2 regions of the Arthrobacter sp. 05T442 genome follow, and region 2 is predicted to be linked to the other one. Evidence: predicted binding sites of a transcription regulator. Region 2 holds the regulator's gene; the other holds the start of a gene.
What was found. Region 2 encodes LexA, which represses DNA repair genes until DNA is damaged. Its sites were predicted from a motif close to TCGAACANNTGTTCGA; they were not measured.
Positions count from the first base shown of each region.

Region 1: a site for LexA is predicted at 1,905-1,920, ahead of AC1DES_RS14830 (DUF6504 family protein). Genes of this name have one in related genera too.

Region 1 is NZ_JBFTKM010000016.1:41,361-49,120, reverse strand. It holds gene AC1DES_RS14835 (DNA polymerase III subunit alpha) at 1-1,529, opposite strand, end outside; gene AC1DES_RS14830 (DUF6504 family protein) at 1,526-1,858, opposite strand; gene AC1DES_RS14825 (hypothetical protein) at 2,002-2,388, shown strand; gene AC1DES_RS14820 (chorismate mutase) at 2,407-2,733, opposite strand; gene AC1DES_RS14815 (VOC family protein) at 2,748-3,170, shown strand; gene AC1DES_RS14810 (SOS response-associated peptidase) at 3,208-3,954, opposite strand; gene AC1DES_RS14805 (mycoredoxin) at 4,160-4,417, shown strand; gene AC1DES_RS14800 (S-(hydroxymethyl)mycothiol dehydrogenase) at 4,522-5,607, shown strand; gene AC1DES_RS14795 (MBL fold metallo-hydrolase) at 5,604-6,251, shown strand; gene AC1DES_RS14790 (lipoate--protein ligase family protein) at 6,321-7,091, opposite strand; gene AC1DES_RS14785 (DUF2177 family protein) at 7,084-7,467, shown strand; gene AC1DES_RS14780 (thioesterase family protein) at 7,516-7,760, opposite strand, start outside.
Region 2 is NZ_JBFTKM010000005.1:4,726-12,485, forward strand. It holds gene hisB (imidazoleglycerol-phosphate dehydratase HisB) at 1-104, opposite strand, end outside; gene AC1DES_RS07185 (histidinol-phosphate transaminase) at 174-1,292, opposite strand; gene AC1DES_RS07190 (LysM peptidoglycan-binding domain-containing protein) at 1,498-1,965, opposite strand; gene lexA (transcriptional repressor LexA) at 2,306-3,055, shown strand; gene AC1DES_RS07200 (ATP-dependent DNA helicase) at 3,277-5,418, opposite strand; gene hflX (GTPase HflX) at 5,411-6,991, opposite strand; gene AC1DES_RS07210 (class I SAM-dependent methyltransferase) at 7,539-7,760, shown strand, end outside.

The sequences.
Region 1 (7,760 bases), on a different contig from region 2:
TCCGGCTTCTCCACCAGGGCCTCACGGAAATTCCGGGCCGAGAACCGCCACAGCTGCTTGGCGATCTCGCCGATCTCCCCGTCGTCCATGCCCAGCGCCAGGCCGGCGTCGCGCACGGCACCGCGAGCGCGGTAGCCGTTCTGCATGCTCATGAGCGTGACGCGTTCGGCCCCGAAGCGCTCAAAGATCTTCCGGTAGACGTTGTGCCGTTCGGCGCTTTCGACGTCGATGTCGATATCCGGCAACGTGGCACGGTCGCGGGAGAGGAAGCGTTCGAAGATGAGGTCGTGCTGGAGCGGGTTCACCTGGCTGACGTCGATCAGATAGTTGACCAGGCTGGAGGCGCCGGAGCCGCGGGCGGCTGCCCGGACACCCATGTCCAGGATCATCCGCGAGACCTCGGCGACAGTCAGGAAATAGGCGGCGAAGCCCAGGCTGTCGATGATCCGCAGTTCGTGCCCCAGCCGGGCACGCAGCTGTTCTTCCGGCTTTCCGGCGATGCCCGGGAACCGCCGGCCGATTCCGGCCTCACAGCGCAGGGTCAGCTCCACGAGGGGATCCCCGGCGATGCCGATCACGGAGGTTTCCGGGACCACGGGCTGCTTCCACCCCATGTCCGTGACCGGGTCAATCCGGCAGCGGTCCGCGAGCGCCTCGGTCTGGGCCATTAGCCGTTTGAGGTCAGCGGTGCCGTATCCGGCGGCATGCATGATTTCCTTGCCCAGCTGCAGCATCTGTACCGACGATTTGAGCCAGCCCTGCCCGTTGGGCTGCAGCAGCGGGGCGGCGGAGAGCTCGGGGAGCGATTTCAGGGTCCGGGCGGAGTCCAGCACGTCCGCCGTTGCCGCGCCGTCCTCGGCGACATACCGCACGGCGTTGCTCAGTACGGCGGGCACTGCGTGTTCCGCGGCGAGTTTGAGCATGCGCACGGCATGGGCCGTGCTGAGCGGTTCCCCCGGCGGGCTGAGCTGGGAGACGACCTCCGCCGCCACGGTGCCCGGCGGCATGGCGTCGAGCCAGCGTTTGAACAGGGTGCGGGGCCGCAGGTACCGCCGCCCGCCCATGGCACGTCCGACGTCGGAGTCCGGCCCGATCAGTACGGTCAGCACCGGCTTCAGCGTCTCCGGGTGCAGCGTGCGGGAGGCCAGTTCCGCCCGGGTCACGGCAACCGGCACCGCTCCCTGCGCCTTACCCGTGGTGCGGGCATGGGCGTCGGAGATCAGCCTGCACAGCGCGCGGTAGCCGGCGCCGCCGGTGTGCCCGTGCGCCAGGACGACGACGCGTCCGCCCACCTGGGTGCGGAGGTCGCCGTCGTCGTCAAAGACCGCAAGGTCGACCCCGACAATCGGATCCAGCCCGGCCGCCATGCAGGCCTTCAGGTGCTTGACCGTCCCGTAGAGCCCGTCACGGTCCGTGCAGGCGAGCGCGGTGGCGCCGTCGGCCGCGGCGGCGCTGGCCAGTTCATCCGGCCAGGAGACCCCGTAGTGGGCGCTGAAGGCGGTGGCAACGTGGAGATGGGTGAAACTCATGCTGTCTTGGGCTTCCGGAGGGGCTGCAGGGCGTCGTGGATCCTCAGCAACCGCCAGCGGCCGCTGCCGAGATGCCGGGTCAGGTCAAGGGTGAGCATGTCCTCCGGGGATGCATCAGCCAGGCGGACCTGGACCCGCCAGATCTCGTGGTCGACCAGCCCCGGACCGCTCCCCAGGGGAGCCCGGCTTTCCTCCGCCCACCACTGGCGGCGCTCGTACCAGCGGACCGGGTCCGCGCACACGGTGTAGTGGCGGCCTGCCCAGTCAAGCTTCACAGGCATGCCGGAGGGCGTGCAGACGACGTCGACCGACTCGCTGAACATGCCCATAGTGCCTCCCGGACCACCGCGCAAACAATCCGCGCAAAATCACTATTCGAACATATCTTCGAACAAGTCCAGTCTACGACGGGGCCGGGGCAAAACCTAGGTCAGGGGTGGACGGACGGGAGCGCAGAGAGCAGGATTGAGCCATGAGTTCCCATAACGCACTCCTCAAGCACGTCAGCATCGCCGCCAAGGACATCGCCCTGGTGGCGAAGTTCGATATAGACGGAAATATTCCGGGCCAGGGCGCCTACGTAGTGGGCCTCGTGGCGGCAACGCCGGACCATTCCCACCAGCGCAGGATGGGGATCGAATTCATGAACGGCGAGGCCGTGTCCTTCTACTGCTTCAGCCATGACGGCACGGAGGAGAACTTTGACCTCAAGGGTGTGGAGCATTCGGGGAACACCATCACCGGCCACTTCCCCCTGAGCACGGTGATGGGACTGTCCAAGGGACACCTCATGACCGCTTTCAGCGACTGCGACGGCCGGGACTTCCAGGCGAATGTGCCGGTGGAGGAAGCCCTCTAAAGCCTAAAGCCGCGGGACCTAACTGCTGGCTTTGTACACTTCCAGTTCCAGCGTGGTGAAGGCATCCACCATGGCGCGGTAGGTCTTCTCGACGATGTCGGGATCGATGTCCTTTTTCTCCGCGGTCGCGCGGACATGCTCGATAACGCGCTCAACCCGCCCCGGCGCCCGCACCTGGGCGCTGTCCTCCTTGAGGGTCCCGGCGATCCGGATGAGGCGTTCACGGCGACCGATCAGCATGACAATCTGCTCATCCACCTCGTCAACGGCCACACGCACGGCGGCGAGCTGCTCCTTGTCGGCCTGGGCGTTCTTGTCGTCTCCGTGATTTGTGGACATGACCATGACAGTATCTAAAGATGCAGCCACGAGTCGACTTAATTTCACTGGGTGTCCGCAGTGTCGACGCCTCACGCAGCTTCTACGTTGACGGCCTCGGCTGGCGGGTCCACCGGGAAGTTCCGGGCCAGGTGCTCTTCCTCCAGGTCAATCACGGCCTGCTCCTCTCGCTCTGGGACGCCGGACAGATGCAGGCCGAGGCCGGGACCGGCAGCCCTGCCGGCATTCCGTGCATCACGCTGAGCCACAACCTGGCCAGCACGGCGGAAGTCGACTGGGTCATGGCCGAGGCCGAAGCGGCCGGCGCCACCATCGTCTCTGCCCCCAGGACCCAGCCCTGGGGCGGCTACACGGGGTATTTTGCCGATCCCGACGGCTTCCGCTGGGAAGTGGCCTTCAACCCCTCGTGGGCGGTCGACGACGGCGGTACAGTCACGCTCTGAACGGAGCCTCTGCTGAGCGGGCGGGGCAGCCGGAGCCCTAGAAGAGGCTCCCGACCGGCTGGATGAGTTCCGGGGAATCGTTCTTGACGTTCCCGACGGCGGTGCCGACGGCGTCAATCGTCCAGCCCTCCGCGACGTCGTGCGCGCCGGCGCGGACCAGGTCCACGAGAGCGGCAGCGTCATCGACGTGCGGGTCCAGCCAGGCCTGCATGGTCTCCCGGTCCATCGGCAGCGGCACCCGGTCGTGCAGGGCAGTCAGTTCCGCCAGCATGCCCCCGGCGTAGCCTTCCGGCGGCGAGTCCGTGGTCATGATCGACGTCGACAGCATCCACCGCTCCGGGTCGCCCTCGGCCTTGGCGGGATCCTTCCACCACTCGTACAGTCCGGCAAAGACCATGGGGTGCTCATCCTTGGGGTGCACGTAGTACGGCTGCTTGCCGCGGCCCTCGCCCTTCCACTCGTAGTAGCCGTCGGCCGGGACGGCACAGCGCCGGGCCCGCGCGGCCTTCCGGAACGCCGGCTTCTCCAGGACACTCTCGCTGCGGGCGTTGATCATCCTGGAACCGATACCCGGGTCCTTGGCCCAGGAGGGCACCAGCCCCCAGCGCGCAAGGTGCAGCTGCCGGACCGGGGATCCGTCCACCAGCCGTTCCAGCAGGATCGGCACATCCGCGGTCGGGGCCACATTCCACGACGGCGGAATCACGACCTCATCCTCCAGCCCAGCGTCGAACTCGGCCAGCAGGTCCCCGACGGCCCGCGCCATCACGTAGCGTCCACACATGCCCCCAGCATGCCACCGCGGGCAGAGTGTGTCATCAAGAACCGCCCCTGCGCCGCGTCCCTCCGATCCCCGGGCCGCCGTCGGCCCTGCGGGAATAGCGGTGCGCAGGTTACGGTTATTGAGAGTGACGTCTGGCTTTATGCCGGCCACTACAGTCGGCCCACACTGCCGACCAGCATTGTCAACCAGCTTTGAGGAGAACTTCGTGGACTTCACCCCCGAATCCGGAACCATCACCATGTTTTCGACCACTTGGTGCGGCTACTGCAACCGCCTGAAGAAGCAGCTGGACGCCCAGGGCATCGGGTACACCGAGATCAACATCGAAGAAGTTGAAGGCACCGCAGATCTCGTGGAGCAGCTCAACGGAGGCAACCGCACCGTCCCCACCGTGCTGTTCCCGGACGGCACCGCCGCCACCAACCCCTCGGCAGCAGAGGTCAAGAGCCGGCTCGCCGCCTGAGGCCCTTTGCTTTAGCCCGGTCAGGACAACCATCCACGACGGCGCGGCCTCCCCAGGGCCGCGCCGTACCGCGTTCCGCGAGACGTACAAAGGGAGCTACCTCCATGGTCCACAAAGTCAAAGGCGCAGTAGTCCGTTCCAAGAACGCCCCCGTCACCCTGGAGACGATCCTGGTGCCGGACCCGGGCCCCGGCGAAGCCCTGGTGGACATCCTCACCTGCGGTGTCTGCCACACCGACCTGCACTACAAGCAGGGCGCCATCAATGATGAGTTCCCGTTCCTGCTGGGGCACGAGGCCACCGGCGTCGTCAGCGCCGTGGGACCGGGCGTCACCGAGGTGGCTCCCGGCGACCGCGTCGTCCTGAACTGGCGCGCCGTCTGCGGCGAGTGCCGGGCCTGCCGCCGAGGCAAGCCGCAGTACTGCTTCAACACCCACAACGCCACGCAGAAAATGACCCTCGAGGACGGCACCGAACTGACAGCCGCCCTGGGCATCGGCGCGTTCGCCGAAAAGACGCTCGTCGCCGCCGGCCAGTGCACCAAGGTGGACCCCGACGCCGATCCCGCCGCGATCGGCCTGCTCGGCTGCGGCGTCATGGCCGGACTCGGCGCCGCCATCAACACCGGCAAGGTCACGCGCGGCGATTCCGTCGCCGTCATCGGCTGCGGCGGCGTGGGCACGGCTGCCGTCGCCGGCGCAGCGCTCGCCGGCGCCACCACCGTGATCGCGGTCGACATCGACGCAAAGAAGCTCGAACGCGCCAGGGAACTCGGCGCCACCCACACCGTGGATTCCTCCGCCGTCGATCCTGTCGAGGCAATCCGGGAACTCACCGGCGGCTTCGGCGCTGACGTCGTGATCGACGCCGTCGGACGCCCCGAGACTTACAAGCAGGCCTTCTACGCCCGCGACCTCGCCGGCACCGTGGTTCTGGTGGGCGTCCCCAGCCCTGAGATGACCCTGGAACTGCCGCTGCTGGACGTGTTCGGCCGCGGCGGCTCGCTGAAGTCCTCCTGGTACGGGGACTGCCTGCCCTCCCGCGATTTCCCGATGCTGATCGACCTCTACCGGCAGGGCAAGCTGGACCTCGACGCCTTCGTAACGGAACGCATCACCATCGACCGGATTGAGGAAGCCTTCGGGAAGATGCACGCCGGCTCGGTGCTGCGCTCGGTGGTCGAGCTGTGAGCGCCGGTTCCGGAAACGCCCTGCGGATCGACCAGCTGGTCACCTCCGGTGCCTTTTCGCTGGACGGCGGAACGTGGGACGTCGAGAACAACGTGTGGATCATCGGCAACGACGCGGAATGCGTCATCATCGACCCGGCGCACGACGCCGCAGCGGTTGCGGCCGCCGTCGCCGGCCGCAAGGTCACGGCGATCCTCCTGACGCACGGGCACGATGACCACATCGGCGCCGTCGGCGAGGTCCGCGCCCTCGTCAACGCCCCCGTGTACCTGAACCGGGACGACTGGATGCTGTGGGAACGGGTCTTCCCGGGTACCGAGCCGGACCATGCCATCGCGGACGGGGACACCTTCGACGTCGCGGGCGCCCGCATCGTGGCCCTGCACACGCCGGGGCACTCACCCGGGTCCGTGAGCTTCTCCCTGGACAGCGAGGGCACCGTCTTCACTGGCGACACCCTGTTCCAGGGCGGCCCGGGAGCGACCGGCCGGTCCTTCAGCGACTTCCCCACCATCGTCGCGTCCATCAAGGACCGGCTGCTCACGCTCCCCCCGGACACCGTGGTGCGCACCGGGCACGGGGACCCGACGACGGTCGGCGCCGAGGCGCCGCACCTTGCGGAATGGATCGCACGGGGGCACTAGGAACCAGCCGTCACAGGAGGAAGGCCGGGCACCACAGGTGTCCGGCCTTCCTCCTTCTCATTGCCCTTCTCAGCCGCGCAGGCTGCCGAAGTCGCCGTAGTCCAAGGTTGCGTAGCGGGCGTAGGTGCCGATCACGGCAGCCTCGATGGCATCCACGTCCAGGTGCGGGACGAGATCGTTGACCGCTCCCGCCGTCGCCGGATCCCACTCCAGGCCCAGGGCCGCGTAGCTGGCCTCCAGCACGGCTTTGATCGGCGCGGAGTTCTCCACCACGATCACGGAGCTGAACAGCCAGCCGCCGGAGACGACGCGCTGGGCGGTGCCGATCAGCTTGACCCGGCGCGCCGGCACGGCCGGGTCCGTGCCGTGGACGCTGAATTCGCCGGGGCAGTATTCCCCGGGAATTTCGCCCACGCCGGCGTCGACACCGGCGGTGCGCAGCGCCTGCGCCAGCAGCTCGCCGAAGAAGGAGAAACGTCCCTTGGCTCCGGCGATCGCGTCCGCGTCCGGTTCCACGTGATCGATGACGAGGGTTCCCTCGTGGTAGGCCGCGGCGCGGCCGCCAGCCTTGCGGACCAGCGGTTCAAATCCCAGTTCGCGGCAGGCCCGCGCCGCTGCGTCGAAGCCTGGCAGATGGGTGTCGCGCTGGCCGAAGGCCACGGTGGGAGCGGGACGGTAGAGCCGCAGGGCCGGTCCCACCCCGCCGGTCTTCACCCGCTGGAGCAGTTCCAGGGCGAAGTCCAGGTCTGCGGACGCGCCGAGCGATTTCTCCTGCCGGACAACCGTCAGTGTCCGGGGTCCGGCCGCCTGCTGCATGTTGTTATGCTCCCTTATGGTCATCTTGCAGTTCCTGGTCGTCGCCGCCGCGTTCGCCATCATCGATTCCGTCTGGCTCAAGACGATGAGCAAGTTCTATCGGAGCCACTTGGGTCACCTCATGGCGGACAAGCCCCATCTAGGCTACGCCGTCGTCTTCTACGTGCTGTACATCGCCGGGATCGTCTTCTTCGCCCTCCAGCCGGCGCTCGACGGCGGCAGCTGGCTCACCGCGCTCGGCTACGGCGCGGCACTGGGAACGTTCGCCTACGCCACGTATGACCTCACGAACGCCGCGACGCTGAAGAACTGGCCGCTCGCGATCGTGGTGGCGGACATCCTGTGGGGCGCGTTCCTGACCGGCCTGGCCACGGTGGCCGGCTGGCTCGTGTTCCACTAGCGCTGTCATGGCGCCCGCGCGGCTACCGCCGGCCGGGCCGGCTGAGTCCTAGGACTTCCGCAGCGTCAAAATCTGTTCGGCCCGCCCGAACGGCCCCTGCAGATCGTGCAGCACGGTGGAGGTCAGCCCGATCCCGTCAGTACCGAAAGACACCTCGTTGTCCAGCCCCAGCCACTCTCCTTCGGGCCGGCGGTACATGTGGATTTGAAGATCCAGGTTCGGGAACGCGTAGCTGCCCTTGCCCGGAGGAACGCGGGCTGCGATGCCGTTGGCGGTATCCACCAGGCCGACCA
Region 2 (7,760 bases):
CCGGTGCCGTCCAGGTTGATCTCGACCAGGACCGAGGACTCGCTGGTGGTCCGCTCCATTCGTGCGGTCCGGGCCTCGGCAGCGGGTGATCCGGTGTGGCTCATGTGGGTGTGTCCTTTGGAAGAAGGCATGGGTGCTGGGCAGTCTGGCGGGGCACGGGCTCCAGCTTAAGTCTAGGCGTGCAGCGCCGGGTCGCTGGTCAGGATGCGTTCGAGTGCCTCGAGGAACGCTGTGGTTTCCGTCTCAGTGCCCGCAGTGACCCGCAAGTGGCCGGGGATCCCGACGTCGCGGATGAGCACCCCGGCGTCCAGGAGCCCCTGCCAAACCTGGTGCGGGTTCTCGAGGCCGCCAAAGAACACGTAGTTGGAATCCGAGGCTGCCGGTTTGAGCCCCATCCGCTGCAGTTCGGAAACGATCCGGTCCCGCTGGCGCTTGATGTCCTCGACGTCGGCCATGAGCGCCTCCCGGTGGCGCAGCGCAGCCAGGGCGGTTGCCTGGGTGATGGCGGACAGGTGGTACGGCAGCCGGACCAGGCGCAGTGCGTCGGTGACCTCGGGTGCTGCGGCCATGTAGCCCAGCCGCGCGCCCGCGAGGGCGAACGCCTTGCTCATGGTGCGCGAGACGATCAGCCGCTCCCGGCCGGGCAGCAGCGTGAGGGCGCTGGGCGTGCCGTCGTGGGCGAACTCGTGGTACGCCTCATCGACAATCACGATGGTCCGGCTCGCTTCGCCTGCCGCGTAGACCGCCTCCACGACGTCGAGGCCGAGGCCGGTGCCGGTGGGGTTGTTCGGGGAGCACAGGAAGACGATGTTGGGCTGCAGCTCACGTACCTGCCGTGCCGCCGATTCAGCGCTGAGGCCATAGTCCGCCGCGCGCACCCCGATGATGTACTCCGTGTCAGTGCCGGCAGCCAGGAGCGGGTACATCGAGTATGTGGGAGGGAAGCCGAGCGCCGTGCGCCCCGGGCCGCCGAAGGCCTGGAGAATCTGCTGGAGCACCTCGTTGGAGCCGTTGGCCGCCCAGATGTTCTCTGCGCCCAGTCCGTGGCCGAGGTATTCCGCCAGCCCCTCGCGCAGCTCGGTGAACTCGCGGTCCGGATACCGGTTCAGTCCGACCGCCGCTGCGGTGACGGCCTCGGTGATGGCTGCGCGGACGTCGGCCGGGACACCATGGGTGTTCTCGTTGACGTTGAGCAGGATGGGAACGTCCAGCTGGGGCGCGCCGTAGGGGCGCAGACCGCGCAGATTGGTCCGGAGGGGCAGTCGGTTGAGGCGCTCTAACTGGTCAGTCACTTCAACAGTTTAAGTGAGAGGGCGACGGGCGCTGAAACTGTGACGCCTGGGGCCCCGTAGCGACCGGCTGCGGCGGCCGGCCACGGCGCGGCGCGCGGCTTCCGAATGGCTTCACCACAGATCTACAGGACTTCCGCACTGCTTGCGCATAGCTTCACCACTGATCCGCGGGACTTCCTCGCGGCTTGCGCAAGGATCCACGGGACTATTTGGACGGGACGAAGAGCTGCTGGCCCGGCATTACTCGAGCGGCCCCCAGGTTGTTCAGCTGCACGATGTCGGCCACGACATCACGGGGATCACGCTCCGGGGCCACCTCTCCCGCGATGGCCCAGAGGGACTCCCCGGGCTGAACAGTCACGGATACGCTGGGCGTCGGCGAAAGCTCGGAGGCCGACTCGGCCGCCTTCGCCGGAGCGTTGAGGAAACCACTGAAAGACAGGATGAGCGCGGCAAGAAGGATCAGCGGCACGCCGAAGAAGACGAACCTGCCACGCCGGGTCAGACGCAGCGGGGCCTGCTTGGTCCGGGCCCGGGCGGCCTGCACAGGCTCCGCGGATGAAGCGTGCTGGCGGGACGAAGTGGGCCGGCGGGTCGACGTGCCTGCGGGCCGGCCGTACTGGCCGAATGCGTCGCGGCTGAAAGTGTCGTGAAACGCGCTTGATGCTGACATGAACTGAGCCCTCCTGGACCATACGTTGCCGCCCGGCGTACTCCACCTACTCGCCGCCAACCGACTGAACCTTCGAACATAGAACCGAACTTGATGCTTCGCCCGGAAATTTCCGAATCGAACACATATTCGAACTTTGCTTCTTCTGTTTTAGCACTTACTAACGAACGTTGTCGAGACTCGCTAGAACAAATGTTTGAAAAAGCTTTGCGGCTGGCCTACGTTTGAGTCACAGAACAACCACTTCTGCAGTTGATCAGCAGGGTCTGACATTTCAGGCCGGAAGTTCCCGGCAGCTGCAGCCACGGCGGCCGGGCGGATTGGAAAGGCGTTGGCGAACATGGCAGCACAAGCCACCGGCGGCAGGGCCACCCAGCGGGGCCCACAGCCAGCCCGGGCCCCCAAGAGCCTTACCGTCCGGCAGAAGAAGATCCTGGAAACCATCCAGCGGTCCGTGACCGACAACGGCTACCCGCCGTCCATGCGCGAGATCGGCGACACTGTGGGCCTCGCCAGCCTCTCCAGCGTCACCCACCAGCTCTCGCAGCTCGAGAAGCTCGGCTACCTCCGCCGCGACCCCAAGCGTCCGCGGGCCATGGAGGTGCTCATGCCGCTGACCCTGGACGAGGGAAGCACCAGGATTTCGGGCGTGGAGAAATCCAGCAGCCTGCGGGCGGCGGGAGGGCGGTCAGTCTCGGAGCTCGCCAGCGCCACGGACACCGCGATGGTGCCGTTCGTCGGTCGCATCGCCGCCGGCGGACCGATCCTGGCGGACCAGGTGGTCGAGGACGTCATGCCGCTGCCGCGTCAACTGGTGGGCCACGGCGAACTCTTCATGCTCAAAGTCGCCGGTGATTCCATGATCGACGCCGCCATCTGCGACGGTGACTGGGTGGTCGTCCGGCGGCAAAGCGACGCAGTCAACGGGGAGATCGTTGCTGCACTCCTGGATGACGAGGCCACAGTAAAGACCTTCCGCCAGCGGGACGGACACACCTGGCTGCTGCCGCAGAATACCCAGTACGAGCCCATCCTTGGCGATCACGCCGTCATCATGGGCAAGGTCGTCTCGGTGCTGCGGTCGCTCTGACGCACACCGGCCACAGGGCATGAGGGCCCCGTTCGACATCGGACGGGGCCCTTCGAGTTCCTGCCCAGTTACTCGCGGAGCACGGGCCCGCCGGTCCCGGACGGCGCCGGCATCCCGCGGGTGCGCGGAGACAGAAGGAAAGCAACCGGGCGGGAAGGTCGCACTCCCCCGGCTGCGCCCGGCCCTGGGCTCCCGACCAGGCACCGGGCTGCCCGCCAGACCTACGTGGCGGGCTGCCCGGATTCCTTCGAGAGCCGCTCCAGCGCCGCGAGGGCAACCCCGGGGTCGGTGGTCGGCCAGAACGGTGGCAGGGCTGCACGGAGGAAGGCTCCGTAGCGCTCAGTGGAGAGCCGCGAATCCAGCACCGCCACGACACCCTTGTCCGACGTCGAACGGATCAGCCGTCCGGCTCCCTGGGCAAGGCGGATCGCGGCGTGGGTTGCCGAGACGCTCATGAAGCCGTTGCCGCCGGCCTGGGCCACGGCCCGGGACCGGGCGGTCATCAGCGGATCGTCCGGCCGCGGGAACGGGATCCGGTCGATGACGACGAGACGGCACGAGACACCCGGGACGTCAACGCCCTGCCAGAGGGACATGGTGCCAAAAAGGCACGTGTCCGGTTCGTCGGCGAACTGCCGCACGAGCGCCGTCATGGTCGAATCGCCCTGGCACAGGATGTCCATGTCCAGCCGCGGCCGCATGGCCTCTGCGGCTTCCTCCGCGGCGCGCCGGGAGGAGAAGAGGCACAGGGCCCCGCCGCCGGAGGCCTGGATGAGCTTCTCCAGTTCGTCCAGTGTCTCCGGGGAAGTGCCCCGGCCGGGTTTGGGCAGGTGCTTGGCGACATAGAGGATGCCCTGCTTGGGGTATTCGAACGGCGAACCGACGTCGACGCCGGTCCAGCTGGGCGCGCCGGGGCCGACGAGCCCCAGGCCGCCGGCAGCCGGTTCGAACGCGGAGCCGATTGCGAGGGTGGCCGAGGTCAGGATGACGGTGTGGTCCGCGAACAGGCCCTCGCGCAGCCGGCCGGCCACGCTGAGCGGCGCCACGTTGATGAGGGCCGGTGCCGTTTCGTCCGGCTGGGAGTAGCCCTGTGCCGGGTCGAAGGTGCTGTTGCGGGAGAACCACACCACTTCACGGTTCTCGCGGGCAGCCAGGAGGCGTTCGCACAGTTCCAGGATGACCATGAGCCGGGAGCGGGCGAGCTGGCGACCGCCGTCGGCCGTGGTGGCGCTGTCGCCCTTGGAATCGGAGAGCGCGGCGCGGCAGGCGTCGCGGAGCTGGTCCACGCAGTCCAGCTGTTCGGTGTTGAGGCCGTTGGGCATGAGTCCGCTCGGAACCCCCTCAATGGCAAGTTCGAGGTTGGACGCGGCATTGTTGAGCGCATCCACGGTGATGCCGGTGTGCTTGCGGGCCCCGGACGCGGCGACGTGGACCATCGCCACGGAAAGCTGGCCGGACACGGCGCCCGTCACGCGGTCCTGCAGCTCGTGGGCTTCGTCGACCACCACGACGTCGTATTCGGGCAGGACCGCGAGTCCCTCGAAGGCGCTGACGGCCAGCATGGCGTGGTTGGTGACGACGACGTCGGCGTCGGCGGCGTTCTGCCGGGCCAGTTCGCTGAAGCATTCCGCGGCGAGGGGGCATTTCTGCGCGCCGAGGCATTCCATCGACGTGACGGAAACCTGGCGCCAGGCCCGGTCGGTGACTCCGGGCATGAGCTCGTCGCGGTCCCCCGTGGCGGTCTCTTCGGCCCAGTCGCGGAGCCGGACAACTTCCTTGCCGAGTTGCGACGACGGCCCGCTCATGGCCGCGGCGAAGTGCGGGACGCTCGTGTCCTCCCCGAGCGAGAAGAGCTGGCCCTCGGAGGGTTCTTCGGAGGGGAAGCCACCCTCGAGCTTGTGCCGGCAGACATAGTTGGAGCGGCCCTTCACGAGGGCGATCTTGACGGGCCGGTCCAGGGCGGGGGTGATGGTCTTGAGCAGCCGGGGCAGGTCGCGGCCGACGATCTGGGTCTGCAGGGCCAGCGTGGCGGTGGAGACGAGGGTGGGTTTGTCGCTGACCAGGGAATGGGCGATCAGCGGGATCAGGTAGGCAAGGGATTTGCCGGTGCCGGTGCCGGCCTGGACCAGGAGGTGGTCGCCGGTGTCGATGGCGCGTGCCACCTGCCGGGCCATCTCGTGCTGGCCGTCGCGGCTTTGGCCGCCCATGCCGGACACCGCCCGGTCGAGGAGTTCAAGAACGAACTCCTCGCCGGCCGGCTTCTGCTTTCCTGACCCTTGGCGGTTGTCCGCCTCCGCGGCGGGGTCTTCCCCTGCGGCGTCGGCCGTGTCCGCGTCCGTCCCTGTCACTGCCGCCTCAGTCATTGCTGATGAAGGAATCCAGTTCAGCGGCGAGGCCCTCGCGCACCATCACGACGGCACGGGTACCCGTTTCCTCGTGATCGAGGCTCAGGATCTCGGCGTCGGTCTCGTGGAGCTTGTTGAGCAAGTCCCCGCGGCTGTAGGGGATCAGCAGCTCAAGCTTCACGCTGGGCCTCGGGATGCCCTCGCTGATGGCCTTGAGCAGGGCCGGAATGCCTTCACCGGTGCGCGCCGAGACCACCACGTGGCGCGGTTCGCGCTGCTTGAGCCGTTCAAGTACAAACGGATCGGCGGCGTCGGCCTTGTTCAGGACGATGATTTCCGGGACCTTGCGCGCATCCACTTCGCTGAACACTGTCCGAACCGCGGCAATCTGCCCTTCCGGATCCGGGTGGGAGGCATCAACGACGTGCAGGATCAGGTCCGAATCGGCCACCTCTTCCAGAGTGGAGCGGAAGGCCTCCACGAGCTGGGTGGGCAGCGAGCGGACGAAGCCCACGGTGTCGGCAAGGGTGTAGCCCAGCCCGTCAGCGGTCTCGGCCTTGCGGACGGTCGGATCCAGGGTGGCGAACAGGGCGTTCTCCACCAGGACTCCGGCGTCGGTCAGCCGGTTCAGCAGCGAGGACTTGCCCGCGTTGGTGTATCCGGCGATCGCCACCGAGGGAACTGCGTTCCGACGGCGGTTGGCGCGTTTGGTCTCGCGGGCCGGCTTCATCGCGGCGATCTCACGCCGCAGCTTGGCCATCCGGGTGCGGATCCTGCGGCGGTCCAGTTCGATCTTGGTTTCACCGGGACCACGCGAGCCCATGCCTGCACCGGCGCCGCCCACCTGGCCACCGGCCTGGCGTGACATCGACTCGCCCCAGCCGCGCAGGCGAGGTAGCAGGTATTCGAGCTGGGCCAGTTCGACCTGGGCCTTGCCTTCGCGGCTCTTGGCATGCTGGGCGAAGATATCCAGGATCAGGGCTGTCCGGTCAATGACCTTGACCTTGACGATGTCTTCCAGGCCACGCCGCTGGGACGGGGCGAGTTCGGCATCGACGACGACGGTGTCGGCGCCGGTGGACATCACGATGGCTTTGAGTTCCTGTGCCTTGCCGGAGCCGAGGAATGTCCCCGGGTCGGGCTTGGCCCGGCGCTGGACCAGGCCGTCGAGGACTTCCGAGCCGGCCGTTTCCGCGAGGGCCGCGAGTTCACGCAGCGAGTTCTCGGCGTCGGCGAGCGTTCCTTCGCTCCAGAGCCCGGCCAGGACTACGCGCTCCAGGCGCAACTGCCGATATTCGACTTCTGTGACGTCTTCAAGCTCGGTGGACAGGCCGGCGGTGCGGCGCAGGGCGTGCCGTTCCTCGAGATCCTGCTGGTCGCCGTCGTAGCTGGTGTAGACCTCATCCAGGCGGGAAATGGCTTGGGCCTTGCCGAGCACTGTCTTGGGCTCGCCGGCGGTGGCACCGGTGCTCTGGCCTGCCTTCCCGGCAGGGGTGTCCTTGGAGAGGATCCGGTCGATGACAGCCTGGATTTCCGCAGGACTCATGTCCTGGGATGCTGAATCGGGTCCGGTGTTGGGCTGACTGGTCATGGTCTCCTTTAAAGGTTCGGCAGTTTCAGAATAGTGCCCATTGCTGCTCTGTGGTGCGGTATTCGCGCTGGGCTGACGACTGGGGGTCATGCGGGCCTCCTGGGATGCCCGCGGCGGCCGTGCCGGGGGCATGGTGGGCTCCGATACGGAGCGGTTAACTAAGGGGAGGAAGAGGCGGCACGTTGCACCTCGCTGCGGGGAAACAGCCGCGTAGTACCTGACCGCTGAGCCGGCTCCGATAGCGGGCCGGCGGGATGCCGCCGCCCCAAGGCGGGACTCCAAGTGGTCCGGGCGCCACCGGGTGAGAAGAATCACTGCGGAGGCGCGCCGAGCGGAAGGTGACTACCTGCGTCGCTACGGGACGGGACTAAGCCCGTGCCGGCTACTTGGAGTTCAAGAACATGGATTTAAGCCTAGCAGACCGTTCGCGTGATCCCGGCCGGTGGCTCCGCCGGCGAGGCGTGCCTGTTTCGCGTGGAAATTCCCGGCCGCAGCCGGCTGCAGCCGGTTTCCCATACGGCCCGGGGGCCAACTAATCTGGCCCATTATGGAGTCTGCACACTATTTCAGCGCCCAGCCCGCCGGGCCCTTCACCCGCAAGCCGCTTTCTGTGGAGCTTGCCGGTGAGACGCGGCGGCTGCAGACGTCCTCAGGGATCTTCAGCCCGGATGGCATCGACAAGGGGACGGCCGTGCTGCTTGCCGACGTGCCTGCTCCGGCGCCGCAGGGAAACCTGCTCGATATCGGCTGCGGCTGGGGGCCCATTGCC